Regions from separate parts of the Peribacillus sp. B65 genome, predicted to be linked through region 1. Evidence: riboswitches for the same ligand, from Rfam matches in the RefSeq annotation. Region 1 holds a riboswitch; the other holds the start of a gene.
The links. Region 1 has a riboswitch for FMN ahead of ribE (riboflavin synthase). Riboswitches for the same ligand answer to the same signal wherever they lie in the genome.
Positions count from the first base shown of each region.

Region 2: it holds a riboswitch for FMN, as region 1 does, so the genes downstream of both, ACSR9O_RS09470 (ECF transporter S component) here and ribE (riboflavin synthase) in region 1, are expected to answer to the same signal.

Region 1 is NZ_CP195840.1:3,765,253-3,773,209, forward strand. Features, by position in the region: gene ACSR9O_RS18380 (DHH family phosphoesterase) at 1-319, opposite strand, end outside; gene ribH (6,7-dimethyl-8-ribityllumazine synthase) at 713-1,183, opposite strand; partial or broken gene ribB (3,4-dihydroxy-2-butanone-4-phosphate synthase) at 1,261-1,899, opposite strand; gene ribE (riboflavin synthase) at 1,918-2,556, opposite strand; FMN riboswitch at 2,702-2,832, opposite strand; gene ACSR9O_RS18400 (TspO/MBR family protein) at 3,034-3,771, shown strand; gene megL (methionine gamma-lyase) at 3,768-4,943, opposite strand; gene ACSR9O_RS18410 (DEAD/DEAH box helicase) at 5,156-6,292, opposite strand; gene ACSR9O_RS18415 (ATP-binding protein) at 6,340-7,665, opposite strand; gene putP (sodium/proline symporter PutP) at 7,780-7,957, opposite strand, start outside.
Region 2 is NZ_CP195840.1:1,915,507-1,923,463, reverse strand. Features, by position in the region: gene ACSR9O_RS09495 (LysM peptidoglycan-binding domain-containing protein) at 1-117, opposite strand, end outside; gene ACSR9O_RS09490 (CPBP family intramembrane glutamic endopeptidase) at 95-721, opposite strand; gene ACSR9O_RS09485 (RecQ family ATP-dependent DNA helicase) at 711-2,213, opposite strand; gene ACSR9O_RS09480 (YpbB family protein) at 2,216-3,277, opposite strand; gene ACSR9O_RS09475 (ferredoxin) at 3,568-3,816, shown strand; gene ACSR9O_RS09470 (ECF transporter S component) at 3,942-4,523, opposite strand; FMN riboswitch at 4,687-4,822, opposite strand; gene serA (phosphoglycerate dehydrogenase) at 5,164-6,738, shown strand; gene ACSR9O_RS09460 (RsiX family anti-sigma factor) at 6,871-7,957, opposite strand, start outside.

The DNA of each region.
Region 1 (7,957 bases):
TACCATCTTCCTGTTCGACAGTTACAGATGCCCAATCATGTTCGTTCAAATGCAATGCTGACTTATGATGATCGATCAGCAGCGCTTTGCCTCCATCTTCCACAAACTGAGTAATCATTTTTTCGTTATCTTCATCAACCGATAGATCAGTAACGATCAATGTATCTTCAAGCTTGGCCTGCTCAAGAAATGCTCCTACGTTCTGATTAAGGCGACCAATTGAATTATAACTTACCACTACTTCTTCTCCGAAGGCCAGCTTAGCTATAATGCCGCAGCCGACTCCATCTAAATCATTATGTGTAAAGAGATGGTACACACAAACCCCTCCTAGTAACTAATAAATTTACTTTTCCCTAAAGACATGAATTTCAATTGCAATCTTTACAATTGTAGCATAATCATATCCGCATATTTTATCATGCTTCCATTACGTGATGCTTTTGTTCGTTTTTTTTTCGAAAAATCCCCTGATGATTCTTTATTTTCCATAATTTATAACGTCCATTACTTTGAAATCGAGGTTTTTCCATTGAAGAGGTTGCTGTGAGTGGTGAAGATCAGCATTCACTAATCGATCAAATGGCTAGGAATTTTACGAACTTTGAAGAATTGCTTAATGGTTTAAAAAGCCAGACCCAATCCGACAAATGATCCGGTACATCAAAAAAAGCCGCAGGGACGTTATTCCCTGCGGCTTCCTTATACCAAATCACTGTTCAATCAATTTTCCAAGGTTGGCCATTTCAATTGCACTAACGGCCGCTTCATAACCTTTGTTACCTGATTTTGTTCCTGCACGTTCAATCGCTTGTTCAATATTTTCAGTTGTCAGCAAACCGAAGATAACCGGTACACCCGTTTCCAAGGAAACGGAAGCCATGCCTTTAGCCGCTTCATTACAGACATAATCATAATGTGAAGTGGCACCCCTGATTACCGTTCCAAGACCGATTACCGCATCATATTTACCTGTATTCACAAGTTTTTTTGCAATTAACGGTAGTTCAAAAGCACCCGGGACCCAAGCGATGTCAACATCATTCTCATCAACGCCATGACGCTTAAGGCCATCCAATGCCCCTCCTAAAAGCTTGCTTGTGATAAACTCATTAAATCTTCCTACCACGATACCGACTTTCAATCCTGATCCGATTAATTGTGCTTCAATAGTTTTCCCCATGTCCAATTCCTCCTAATTTTAAAAAACAATATAATTTTTTGTTCTGTAAGATGTAATTACTTAAATCCTCAAGCTTTCGGGATGTTCAGTTCAAGCTCCTGGTTCCCGATAGTATCATTTTGTTGAAGATACCGAATCAAATCGGCTATCGTAATGAACTTCAGGTTGAATTTATCAGCGATGACTTCTAAATCGGATACCCGGGCCATCGATCCATCTTCATTCATGATTTCACAAATGACACCAGCTGGAGCGGCACCGCATAACTTCGCCAAGTCCACCGATGCCTCTGTATGTCCCGCCCTCCTTAATACGCCGCCTTCTTTTGCGACTATCGGAAAAGTGTGACCAGGCCTTTGGAAATCTTCAGCGACCGAATCTTCATTAAGAAGCTCAAGGATGGTCAAGGACCTTTCAAAAGCACTGATTCCTGTAGAGGTGCTTTTATGATCGACACTTACCGTAAAAGCAGTGCCATGATGATCGGTATTTTCTCCAACCATAGGATGCAGTTTCAATTTCGCTGCCAGTTCTTCAGTGATGGTTGTACATATCAAACCACGTCCATGAGTCGCCATGAAATTGATCGCTTCCGGTGTCGCCTTTTCGGCCAGCACTACAAAATCCCCTTCATTTTCACGGTCTTCATCATCGGATACGATTACTACCTTGCCTGCCTTCAAATCTTCTATCGCTTCTTCTATTGTATGGAACATCATTACACCGCCCTTTTATTAGAATCCATGCTCTGCCAAAAACTCTAAATTAAGTCCTGGTTTTGGATTGCCATTTTTCATTTGATGTATTATATATTTCCCTATCATGTCGTTTTCGATGTTAACGATATCGCCAGCCGCTTTTTGTCCCAATATGGTGTCCTGATGAGTCAATGGAATCAGTGATACAGTCAATAGGTTCCTTTCGATCCCAAATATCGTCAAGCTCGTTCCATCAATGGCCACGGATCCTTTTGGAATGCAAAAGGCACTGAGCCCCTCTTCCAATTGGATTACATAATAAACGGCATTTTCTTTCCGTTCTTTTTTGATGATCGTTCCGGTTCCGTCGATATGACCTGAAACAAAATGACCGCCAAACCTTCCCTGTGCACTCATGGCTCGTTCAAGATTCACAGGTGATCCCAATTTCAATGTCCGTATCGAGGAAGCTTTGACCGTTTCCGGCATCACGTCGACCGTAAACAAACTTTTAGTGAAGGACGTTACCGTTAAGCAGACCCCGTTTACTGAAATACTATCCCCCAGATGAACATCTTCAAGGATTTTTTCAGAACGAATCGATAACTCCATACTGCTTTTTCCTTTGTTCATGGAATGAACGGTACCGATATCCTCAATGATTCCCGTAAACATGTTTTTCCCCCTTTTATAAAATATAAAAAACCCCTTAGGATGACCTAAGGAGTTAGCAGGAGAAATGAGTGAAAAAATTGTATACCTAAAAAGCCTAACATTTTCATTTTTGAAAAATTAGGCGTACGTATACACTTGGGTTCCACACGTCCTTCTCCCATCCAGACTTTACTGTCGGCTTTGGAATCTCACCAAATCCTGCCTTTAACAGGCTCGCGGGCTTAGAATTTCTTCATCACCGCCGGTTGGGATTTTCACCCGACCCCGAAGGACTAAAATAATATGAATCTTTGAATATTTTATCACCATAAAGTGAAGATGTAAAATTTCTAACCTTAAATGGTTCAATTGTTACAGAAACTTCCTCTCTTTATGGAAAAACGACCTCCAAAGTCCCCGATGTGCTCCAAAGAGGTTAATCAGGCTAAATATGTGGAATAGGGTTAGAGGATCACTATTCATATAAGGAGGAAGCCTATGCTTATTTCCATCATCAACTTGATCTTCTATCTGTTCGTCGTCACGATGAATTTTTTAGCTAATTACCTGCCATTGAACGGCCAGACATCAGGAGAGATTTCCGATAAACTTGATGTCCTTTTCACTCCTGCAGGATATGTATTTTCCATATGGGGCTTGATCTATTTCCTGCTCGCCATCTGGGTATTCAGGCAGTTTTTAAGCAAACACCAAAACAGCCCTGCTTATAAGGCATCCTTCCCTTGGTTCGCTTTAAGCTGTGTCTTGAATGGCGCTTGGCTTTTGGCTTGGCACTATGAGCACTTTTTGTTATCCGTATTCATTATCATTGCTCTTTTGGCTACTTTAATGGTCATTTATACTAACGTAAAAAAAGTGAAGCATGAGCCTTTCGACCTATTTCCGTTTTCCGTTTATACAGGCTGGGTAAGTGTTGCAACGATCGCTGACATTTCTTATTACCTCACGTATATCAAATGGGACGGTTTTGGGGTTTCCAGTTCAACATGGACGATCGTCCTGCTGATTGCAGCAACAATCCTGGCTTTTGTCTTTGCAGGTAAAAACCGGGATTGGTGCTATCCTCTCGTATTCGTTTGGGCGTTCATAGGCATCGGGATACGAAATAGCTCCGCCTATCCGGTAATTACGGACATTTCTTATATCCTGGCTGTCATCACTTTTATCGTATCCATCACCATCTTCATTAAAAGCAGAAGGAATATGGTAGCCTAAAATGCTTGCTGAAGATCTTGCCAGACATCCTGCCAAGCTTCTAGGCCAACTGAGATACGGACCAACTGGTCACTGATGCCCATTTGTTTCCGTGAATCTTCAGGAACGGCAGAGTGCGTCATGGTAGCGGGATGCTGGATCAATGTTTCGGCATCCCCAAGACTTACGGCAATTTTGATTAGTTTCAATTTATTTAGGAATTCCTGTGCATCCTGTTTTGTGCCATGCAATTCGAAAGAGATAAGGCCGCCGCCATGTTTCATCTGTTTTTGCATTATATAATGATCCGGTGAAGCTTCATCACCTGGATAATATACCTTTTTCACTTTTGGATGTTTCTTAAGTTCATGAAAGATTTCCATTGCATTGGCCGAATGACGGTCCATCCTGACAGGCAAGGTCTTTAACCCCCGCAATAGTAACCAGGCATCGAAAGGTGAAATGATTCCACCGATATCCTTCTGTGTAGTCCCTGCTACCTGATTCATGAATTCCTTCTTACCTACGACAAGTCCTGCAACGACATCCCCATGCCCGCAAAGATATTTAGTAGCGCTATGAAGGACGATATCACAGCCATACTCAAGCGGTCTCTGTAGATATGGCGTCGAAAACGTATTATCCACTACGACAGTCACATTATGTTCCTTCGCAACTTTCACCACCATCTGTAAATCAATCATTTTCATCGTCGGATTGATCGGGGTTTCTACATAGATGCAGTTCGTTTCCGGCCGAATCATTTTCCTTACCTGTTCTTCTGTATCCATCTCACAAAAATCATGAGTGATGCGGTATTTATTTTTCATAAGCTGCAGAAGGCCAAATGTACAACCATATAACCCCTGTGAGCATAGGATGTGGTCATCTGTTTTCGTTAACGCAAAAAGCACAGCTGAAACGGCGGCCATGCCTGAACCGAAAGCAAGGCCAGCTTCCCCGCCTTCCAAAGCGGCAATCTTTTCTTCAAGCACATGTACCGTTGGATTTCCAAGTCGTGAATATATATATCCATCTTCCATACCGGCGAAACGCCTCTCCCCTTGCTCGGCATTTTCGAAAGTGAATGTTGAGGTTTGAAATAAGGGTGTTGCCAAGCTTCCTAAATGCTTCTTCGAGTCATATCCTTCATGGATGACTGCCGTTTCAAACTTTTTATACTTTCCTGTCATACCGTCTCCTCCTAACCTATGTCTATTGCTATCATATGTCAAAAACCTATATAAAGGAAGCGTTTTCATTCATGGTCATCACCTATAAATGAACCCCTGAATTTAGTAAAGATGATATGATTTCCGTAGGGCAATAGATGAACAAGTTCAGGTGGATTTACCCGGGCATTCGTAAAAAAGGGACAGCCGCCATGGCCGTCCCTTTTTCCGAATCATTCATCGACTACGATGTTTCCACCATAGAAGGTTACTCTCGTTAATGGCAGTTCTAGTTCACGAGCCATTTTTTTCAACTCTCGCTCTTCTCTTTCCGTTACGATTGAAATGACAGTGCCATCTGCACCTGCACGCCCAGTTCTACCCGATCTATGGATATATTGTTCGATGTTGTCAGCCATATCAATATGAACGACCGCAGTAAGGCCTTTTATATCTAGCCCCCTTGCCGCTACATCCGTTGCTATCAGCATCGGGGATTTTCCGGAACGAAGCTTGCGCAGCGCTTTCTCCCTGTCGACTTTATTGGATTCGCCGTGAAGCACGCCCATTTCAATACCTTTATAGCTCAGCTTTTCATGTAAGACGCTCAGCTCTGCTATATCATTCAGGAAGGCAAGGGCCTTCACATCTTTAAGTCTTGTGATTTTCTCTAGAATCTTGGACTTTTCCCGTCTCTCAACAACAAAGTAAAGATGGTCCACCTTTGATTCCATTTTTTCATGCTTATCAACCTTGATCATTTCGGGTTCATTCATGAATCCCCTGGCCGCTTTTTCCGTTTCCTCCGGCAGGGTCGCTGAAAACACCATGATTTGCCGGTCTTTTAGCGTTGTTTTGATAATATTATTGATCGTTCCCATATGCTCCGGAGTGATCAATTGGTCACCTTCATCAAGTACTATCGTCTTAACTTCGTGCATTTTCAATTTCTTTTGGGCAATCAATTCGTAAATCCGTCCCGGTGTTCCAGCAATCACCTGTGGACGCTTCTTCAGTTTGTCCAATTGCCTTTTCACATTTGCACCGCCGATGAATGCTGCGCCCGTAATGCCGCTTCCCTCTGACCAAATGCGAATTTCTTCATTGATTTGCATGACCAGTTCTCGTGATGATGCCAAAATCAAAGCTTGGGGCGATTTTTTTTCAGGATCTATCTTTTCCAGCAATGGCAGTAAATATGCCAATGTTTTCCCTGTACCTGTCGGTGATTCGGCCATGATATCTTTTCCCTCGACAATCACGGGAATTGCTTTCGTTTGAATCGGGGTAAGTTGTCCGAATCCGGACTTTTTCCAGACCTCTTGTATATATGGTTTTCTATCGTTTATTAATGCGGGTAATTCGCTCATATCGTTCTCCTTTAATATAAAACTTTTCCTATCTTTCATAGTACCATTTATTCTTGTCCAGTAGCCAACGGAATGCGAATTGTAACCGTCGTCCCTTTGTTTATCTCACTTTCAAAATCCATTTCCCCCTGAAGGCGATGAACGATCTTCCGGCAAATTGCAAGCCCGATCCCTGTGCCCTTTTCCTTCGTTGAGTAAAAAGGCTCACCAATCCGTTCAAGACGCTCGGGCCCCATTCCCATGCCATTATCACTCACGCTGACTACAGCTTGTCCATCGATGATTTGCAGTGAAATTTCAATTTCGCCATTATCCTTTATCGCTTCAATGCTGTTCTTTATGATATTGATTACCAACTGTTTAAGTTCAATTGAATCAGCCATAATATAAATCGGTTCGGCAGTTTTAACCCTGAATCCCATTTCGATATTATTCAAATTCGTTTCTGCCTTCATCAACGTGAAAACCTGCTGTAAACAGTCGGCAAGATCGATCCTGCGAAATGCGACATCCTGTTTCTTCCCGAGAACCAAAAGTTCGCTTGAGATAATATTGATTCGGTCAATTTCCTTCAACATGATATCGGAATGCTGCGGGTTTACTTCCTGGGTCATATCCATTAACTGTACGAATCCTTTTAACGATGTAAGTGGGTTCCTTATCTCATGTGCGACGGCGGCAGCCAGATGTCCGATAACAGATAGCTTTTCAGACATGATCATCAATTCCTCTTCGCGCCGCAATTCAGTAATATCCCTAACGATTGCATATACCCCTAGCATTTCCGCGTGAACGATGATCGGTAAAAAGGTCACACGGATTATCCGTTTTTCATCACTGCTATTCTGGATGGTCGTTTCGAATTTAACAGCCTCCCCTTGAAGGGACTGTAAAAAGAATTCAGATACTTTTTCACTTTCATTCCAGTTGAGGAGATGATTCGCATTCCTGCCTTTCAAATTGTCACTATTATGCCCCAACAGTTTCTCAGCTTCCGGGTTTAGCGAAACTACATTTCCTTCGAGATTCAGCTCAAGGACACAATCCGGGTTATGCTTGAACAGCGACCGATACTGTTCATCCTTCAGAATGAATTCCTGTTGGGACCTCAACATTTTCCCCGTCCAATACCTGATTATGAAGTATAGGAAAAGCCCGGTTATGAAAATGAACATCCAGCCTTTGGAATGTTGAAACATTGCATATATCTGAACATCTGCCCTTGCCTGTGTCATAGAGATGTAATCCGTAACGACAATCCATAAGACCCCAATGGTTATATATATAAAAGCCACTTTACATGCAATTTTATGAGATTGGTTCATATTTTTTCCTTTGTATTGTTTTTGGTTTATTATTCCCAAATCACTCAAAAAAAGCCCTCATGTTTTCAACATAAGGACTCTATCGATATTGTACCATATATATTGCAATCATTGTTTTATATAGCTAAAAAATCCAGAGCATTTTAACTGGACCTTCAATGATCAAGAGAGGTTTTTAATGGCTTGATTGAATTCTTCTTCTATATCTTTTGTAGGCTTGGCCGATAATAAGCTGCAAACGATCACCGCTATTGAACCAGCAATGAAACCAGGAATGATTTCGTATACTTCAGCGAACTTATCGATCATATCCCAAACGATCACGGTTGCCGTACCGACA
Region 2 (7,957 bases), 1.8 Mb from region 1:
ATTCTGGTGGACTTTGCTGCGCTTGGGCAATGATGATTTAGCCTTCTGACGTTCAATTCGCGAACGAAGTTCACCAGCCTGATCATTTTCTTTTTCATTCTTTTGTACCCGGCTCATTCAAGTCACCCCCTTTCTTGCTCAACCCTCTTTGCTTTTTGTTCCTGATTAAAATACCAAGGATAAAGTCAATCAAAAAGTGGGCCGTAATCGTCACGATGATATTATTAGTCATTTCAAATAGAAAACCGATAAAGAAGCTTAAAACCAAAACATTCAAAAATAAAAACCAATTAAAAAGGTAACGATAATGGACGGCTGCAAAAATGAGGCTCGTAAGAAGCAAACCAAAATGTGTTTGCAGCACTCCACGGAATAATAATTCTTCGCTAATCGCCACCACTAAAGCTACGACAAAAATCATCGGGTATGACAAATTACTGAAAATGCGTTCGTTAATACCACCATCATCCTGATAGGAAGAGGGTGTCACTTTCATAAGCAATAAGTCAAATAGCACGACAATGACTCCTGCGGGAATTCCAATCAGCAAAATGTTCAGGTCATCATAGATAAATAAGTCGAAAAAGGCAGAACGGTCTTTAAATAAAATAATACCTAAAAAGATGGCTAACGTTAAGAGAATAATTTGTGTAAGAAACAAATTAAATAGCAACTGTTTATCTGTAAGTTGTTTAATCATTTCAGCTTGCTTATTTTTCATTGCCATATTCCTTCTTTAATAAGATATAAGCCAATTCCTTTTTCCACGAGGAAAAGGAATTGACCGGATCCACCTTGACTTCCGGCCATACATCAGCCATTTTTTCGGTATCCATCCCACAAATATCACAACAGATGGGATTCACTTCCCGATGCTCTTCTCCAAAGTAGTCCAGTATTCCTAAACGTCGACATTCCGGTGCATAGATCCAGTGCAGGAAGTTATGCAGCTTTTCTTGATTCCTGGATTTCCTCTTTTGACAATACTCTTTCATCGCAGCCACTTGATGTAGGTTATTACCCGTAAACTGGGTAAAAAAACGCAGCTGGACTTCGTTTAACGAAAAGGATTGAGACAGCTGTTCTTTTTCTGAAAGGGTCAAATTCACCGGAATCTTTTGTGATGCATTAAGGAAAGAACATACACCATCGATTTGCGAATCCGAAGGCAACTGCTGCTCCATCAAATGCAGCGGAAGCCCTTCATCCCCTTCGCTATATAATAAGACAGCCACACTTTGCTTACGATCCCGTCCCGCCCTGCCTATCTCCTGAAGATATGCTTCCATCGTCGATGGGATATGAAAATGGATAACATATCTGACATCGGATTTATTCACACCCATTCCAAAAGCACTTGTTGCACATATAATCTTTAACTGGCCAGAAATGAATTGCTGCTGAATCAGCATCCTTTGTTCCTGTTCCATTCCACCGTGATAATAATTGACACTATCAATCCCGTTTTCCTGTAAAAATCCTGTGACAGATTCCGCCACTTTTTTAGAGGAAAAATAAATAATCCCGCTTCCGGTAAATTTCCTGACAAGCTCCAGCACACGTGCTAGCTTCTCATCGTAGCTGAACATTCGCTCGACAATAATTGCGATATTTTCCCGATCAACAGATGAGACTGTTTCATTGACCGGCTCAATATTGAGTTTACCAACGATGTCCCTCCGGACCTCAGCGGTTGCAGTTGCAGTCAGGGCAAGAGTCAACGGATTGTTCAATTCACTCCTCACTTCTCCTAAATTCAAATAATCCGGACGGAAATCATACCCCCATTGTGAGATGCAGTGAGCTTCATCTATGACGAACAAACCTATATCTATGGATTTCAAGGATTTTATTACACCATCCAGGCTTAACATTTCAGGAGATAAAAAGATAAAACGATAACTATGCAACCGGTCGAAAGCTTTCCTTTTTTGATTTAATGTCAAAAAAGAGTTGAGGGTCAATACACTTTTTTCGCCACTCATCTTCAGCTGATCTGCCTGATCCTGCATTAATGATAATAATGGGGAGACAATTAGGACAGTCTTATTTAAAAGATAAGCCGGCAGCTGGTAGCATAATGATTTACCTGATCCGGTCGGTAGCATCGCTAAGGTATGATTGCCGGACATCAATGATTCAACCACTTCCTTTTGTCCAGGACGGAATTCATCAAAACCGAATTTTTCTTTGAGGACTCGTTCTATATTCATCATCACTCACCTATTTTCGCAAGTACAAGTCTTATTTGGAAAAAGCTTATCTCTTTATTATCGACCATCTGCTTGATTGCTTTAAGCTTTTTTGTTCCAAGTTCCTTAATAGCTTCAGCAATTTTCCTCTCATCCTCGATATTCACATAATCTGAAATCGGAAAACTCTTGTCCGATAAGACAATTTCTACGAGGTGATCTTCGATGGTGTTGACTTTCAATCTGCGGATTTCAGCAATTTCACCCAGACTTTTCCCTTCATGGATGTATCGTAAAGTAGCCTGTGTAGATTGTGTCAAATGAGGATTCCCACTACTTTTCCAATCATTTGTTAATGTGGACAAGAGAGGGTAATCCTTTCCCGTTTCCATTTCAGCAAGCATTTGATGCAATGAATCAAGGAATGTAAAGCGGACATACTCTTCTTCTACATCCTTCCTTTTTGCAATCTGTTCAAACGTAAGTCCAATCCTGTTTATCCCGGTTATTTTCAAAATGAATATGTCTCGTTTCATATCACTTTGACTTTCTAAAAGGGATATCAGTTCATCATATAGATGTTGGGCAATCAATGCTCGATCCTGACGATTGGCATGTAAAAATTCCTTTACGAAGAATTGGATTTTGGGATTTCTTTGTATCGGATAAAAACGTCTTTCATTGTGGACAATATGGGATATGGTTTGAATGAGTAAGTTTAACCTTCCCCAGAAAACCGGGGTGATATTGTGATATTTCCAACCATTAATATACGCCGGAAAAGGATTATTTTTAAAGTAATCGACTAACATTCCTTCACCTTGCATACTAATTTCATATGCATCTGGTTTATCCGTTAATTTAATCAAGTCATGCTTAAGTAAATGTTCAATGTTTTGATTTAATTGCTGACGGGTAAATCGAGGTATTGTCCCAAAAATATCCGTTAGCCCGAATAAATGGGCATCCTGGATTGTTTGTGACGATTTCTTCCCCTGCAGCATATGGTATATAGCATAAATGGAGCGTTCGCCTTGAAATTTTTTTATCGCATATAGAATGATGGCCTGTAGATAATTATTCATGGGACTCACATCCTTGTTTCATTTAACCAATAAACCCATTGTAACAAATAACTGCAAAAATCGCCGTTATTATTGATGAATACAAGGAAAATTATGTGACTAAATGACGAATCATGGAAAGAACCAAGTTAAGTATTTCGATGTTTTCCGTTGACATTGTGCTACATGATAGTTATTATCAATACAATTTCTATTGAAAAGTTTGGCATTCGGTCTTACAATAAGAAAGAGATAATAATCTGAAATAAAAAGATTATCAGTTGTCAATCAACTTAGGAGGGGTTATATTCATGGCTAAATTTACTATTGTGGATAAAGAAACATGCATAGCTTGTGGAGCTTGCGGAGCAGCGGCACCAGATATATATGATTACGATGACGAAGGGATTGCATTTGTTACCCTTGACGATAACGAGGGAATCGTTGAAATTCCTGATGTACTTATAGATGACATGATGGATGCATTTGAAGGATGCCCAACGGATTCTATTAAAGTTGCTGACGAGGCATTTGACGGAGATGCACTTAAATTCGAATAACGTACAAGCCATTTTCAATCGAAAATGGCTTTTTTTTGCCATCTCCCCATCCCAAAATGAAACAGGCATAAAAAAACAACCGAATACGAATATCCGGTTGTTTTTTATTTCTATCGTTAATGCCATTAAGCATTTTTATATAATGTTTGTTTATTGATCCATGTCTGTAATTTAATGAACAGCAACATGAATACGGATGTGATGAGTACGCCTTTTATCACATTGAAAGGCAAGATTGCCGTCGTAACGAGCTTTCTTGACTCGGGTGCCGACATTGCATCCCATCCCATAAAGAAGGTATAAGCCGGTAAGAAGACATAATAGTTTAAAACACTCATGAATACTGCCATGGAAACTGTTCCCGCAAGTAAAGCGAATGTCATCCCTTTTTTTGAATTGATTTTCTGAAATACATAATAAGTCGGCAAGACAAACAGTATTCCGGCTATGAAGTTAGCGATATGCCCCACAGGTACAGCAGTCAAGGTCCCTGTCATGACTAAATCCAATAGGTTCTTAATGAACTCGACTAGAATTCCAGCCATCGGTCCGAAAATTAATGCCGCCATCAGTGCTGGTATGTCGCTAAAATCAACATTGAGAAAAGGCGGGAATCCCGGAAACGGGAAATTTAAAAGCATCAATAAATAAGAAATGCTTCCCATCATGGCAAGTGTGACCGTTTTTTTCACTTTGTTCTTTTTCATAGGTCTCTCTCCTTCTTTTTCCGATCTACCTGAAAAAGAGGTTAGGGTTCCATATGTTGATGTTCAATAAAAAAACCTTTAATTCCAATAGAATTAAAGGGATAAATTAAAGGTTACATCAAACAAACGTTCAGCAAATAACTGTTGAAACGCACTCAGGAACCTCCATCTTCTCCCATCCAGACTATACTGTCGGCTTTGGAATCGCACCAAATCCTGCCTTGTAAGGCTCGCGGGCTTAGAAGAAGAAACTCTTCATCACCGCCGGTGGGGAATTGCGCCCCGCCCCGAAGATAGATCTATAAAATTTTTTTATACTTCCCATTATATCTGAATTACTTGTTTTTTGATAGCACTTTTTTTCTCAGTTGATTCATTCAGGATGAATATCGATCATCACAGTGAATGGCTTAAAATAAATAGTGGATACACAAAATGAAAATTCGAAATAATGAAAATTATTTTTTATACTATTCAATCCTTGATGAAGCCATTTATATCGCGACATTAAACAGATGATCAGAAGATCACCATTCTATTAAGCGCTTACATCCGGTTAAGCCAAATTGACATATTCAGCATTTCAATTGTAAAATTAACTGAAATTTAAGATAATTTTTTCCTAGGAAGGTGTTAAGTCGTGTATCGGATTTTAGTAGCAGACGCCATTAAACCAGAAGGACTCGGACCGCTATCTGAGGCATCCAATATTCATCTCATTCAAAAGACCGTAGAGGAAGCTGCAAACGAACTTGATCAGATTGATGCAATTCTTGTAAGAAGTGCTACGAAGGTTTCAGAGGATTTAATGAACCGTATGCCGCAGCTAAAAATTATAGCACGCGCTGGTGTCGGTGTAGATAACATAGATATCCCCTCGGCGACAAAACGCGGGATTGTCGTGGTTAATGCACCTGACGGCAACACCATTTCAACAGCTGAACATACATTCGCCATGATGGCTTCATTAATGCGCCACATTCCGCAAGCTTATGCTTCACTGAAGAATGGGGAGTGGAAACGTTCTTCATATACGGGTACTGAACTTCGTGGTAAAACATTAGGAATAGTTGGCTTTGGACGTATCGGAGGGGAAATTGCCAAACGCGCTAAGGTATTCGGCATGGATGTCATTGTCTATGATCCGTTCCTTACTGTCGATCGTGCAAAGAAAATGTCCGTAACTGCCCTGCCGTTAGATGAATTGCTTCCTAAAGCAGACATCATTACTGTTCATACACCACTTACGAATGAAACTAGAGGATTAATCAATAAAGAAAAACTGCTTACCTGTAAAAAAGGGGTTTATGTACTTAACTGCGCCCGGGGCGGTATTCTGGACGAAGATGATTTATATGAAATGTTAGTTCAAGGACATGTCGCAGGGGCGGCACTGGACGTTTTCGTCGAAGAACCTCCAATTGGCCATAAACTGCTTGAACTGGATAGCGTCATTGCTACACCTCATCTGGGTGCTTCAACTAAAGAAGCCCAATTAAATGTTGCCGTACAGGTTGCCCAGGAGGTATTGACCTATTTCGAAGGAAATCCAGTCTCAAGTTCGATCAACCTGCCAGCCATATCTAAAGAAGTGTTTGAAAAGGTACAGCCATTCTATCAACTTGTCCAGCAAATGGGATCCATTGTTTCTCAGTGCATGAATGAAGGAATTCAGGAAATCTCCGTTACGTATGCCGGAGAATCATTGGATTTCGATACAGCGATTCTTACAAAAAGTCTAATCTCCGGCTTTTTCAGATCAAGAGTCGATGCATCTGTAAATGAAGTGAATGCCTTGTTGATCGCAAAAGAGCGTGGCATAACCGTTGGTGAAAAAATCTCTACGGACTCTTTAGGTTACTCGAATTTGATCAGCCTTAAAGTAAAAGGTGACCACCGTGAATTAACAATCAGTGGGACCTATATCGAAAATTACGGTTCTCGAATTGTAAGTTTGAATGGTTTCAAAATCGACTTTCATCCAGAACCGAATTTACTTTATATCCAGCATACCGATAAACCTGGTGTAATCGGTAACGTAGGTAAGGTCCTGGGTGATCACGGAGTGAATATCGCCACCATGCAGGTTGGCCGTAAAGAAGCTGGCGGGGAAGCCATCATGGTTTTGAGCTTTGATTTACCATTGGAAGATAACATGAAACAATTTTTAATGGAAACAGAAGAAATTACATTCATGGCCCGTATTTCATTATAAGACAAAAAAGTGCCCGTCAGCGCGGGCACTTTTTCTGTGAATGCAAGGGGCTTTTGCTTACCATGGACAGTGTGTTTATAACGCACCAACATATGAAAAACCTTCATATTTATTAAATCTTAGCCCGCTGCATCAATTTACTTGGTTCGGAGCTTTGGGCACCAATATGTCTTCAGTTAAATTCAGCTGGCCTACCTCTTCAATTGGAGCATTTTCAAACTTCACTTTTTCAAAACCAAAATCCTTAGCTATGAAGAGGATGGCTTCTAAAGCTTGAAGGGATTCCTCACTATTTTCAATAGCAGCTTGATCTGATAATTGAATGATCACAAGATCTCCATTCGAGCTTATCCTTTCCCATTTCAGGTCAGGCGGGATTGCAGGTGAAATTCCCTCGATGTCTGCCTCCCCTTTTCCAGCCTGCAGCGCTTCCTCAAAGTCCTGATATCCCATATTGCTTGGAACAAGAAACCTTGGGGAGGACTCATCCTTCTGGTAAAGCAGGTATGTGCGATTTTTTTGATGAGGTATATCCAACTCCTTTAAATATCCCGCATGCGCAAACATGGCACCTTGCTCACCATCTGTAGAAAATGTCATTTTCTCTATATTATTATAGGAAAGAGTTTCCTCCAACGAATGGAGAAAAAGTGTATCTTCATCCAATAGTTGGCTTTTTTCTTGAAAGTCAATATGAGCAGTGGCCGTATCGTTTCCTTGGCTAATCTTTATATCAAGTGGAAAATAATCAGATAGCCCATATTGCTCTTCATTGATGTCGGACATTTGATTAACTAACTGTTTCAATGTATCACTTTGATCGTAATGTTTGAGTTTAATTGAAATGGGAACGATGAAATTCATTTGATCATCTGGGATCCCCATCGTAATGATCGATGCATCGTTAAGGTCATTTTGATAAATCGCTTGTGCAAAGTTTTTTTCCTTTTTCCCTTTTCCGGGTTCCATTTCTGAAACCTCGTCTTTAGATTCAATTTTTGCTTGCTTACTCGAAAACTCTTGATAATCCTGTTTATCTTCTGGAGGAATTTCTTTGTTGCTTGCATCCTGCCGTTCATGATCTGCCGTTTCCTTATTTTCAGATAGAGATAATTTCCCACTACTTCCGCTGTCCTCTTGACTTGTCGTTCCTTTTTTTTCGATAATTAACGATGATGCCAAAACAACCATTAAGAATAAGGAGGCAAAACCCGCAATT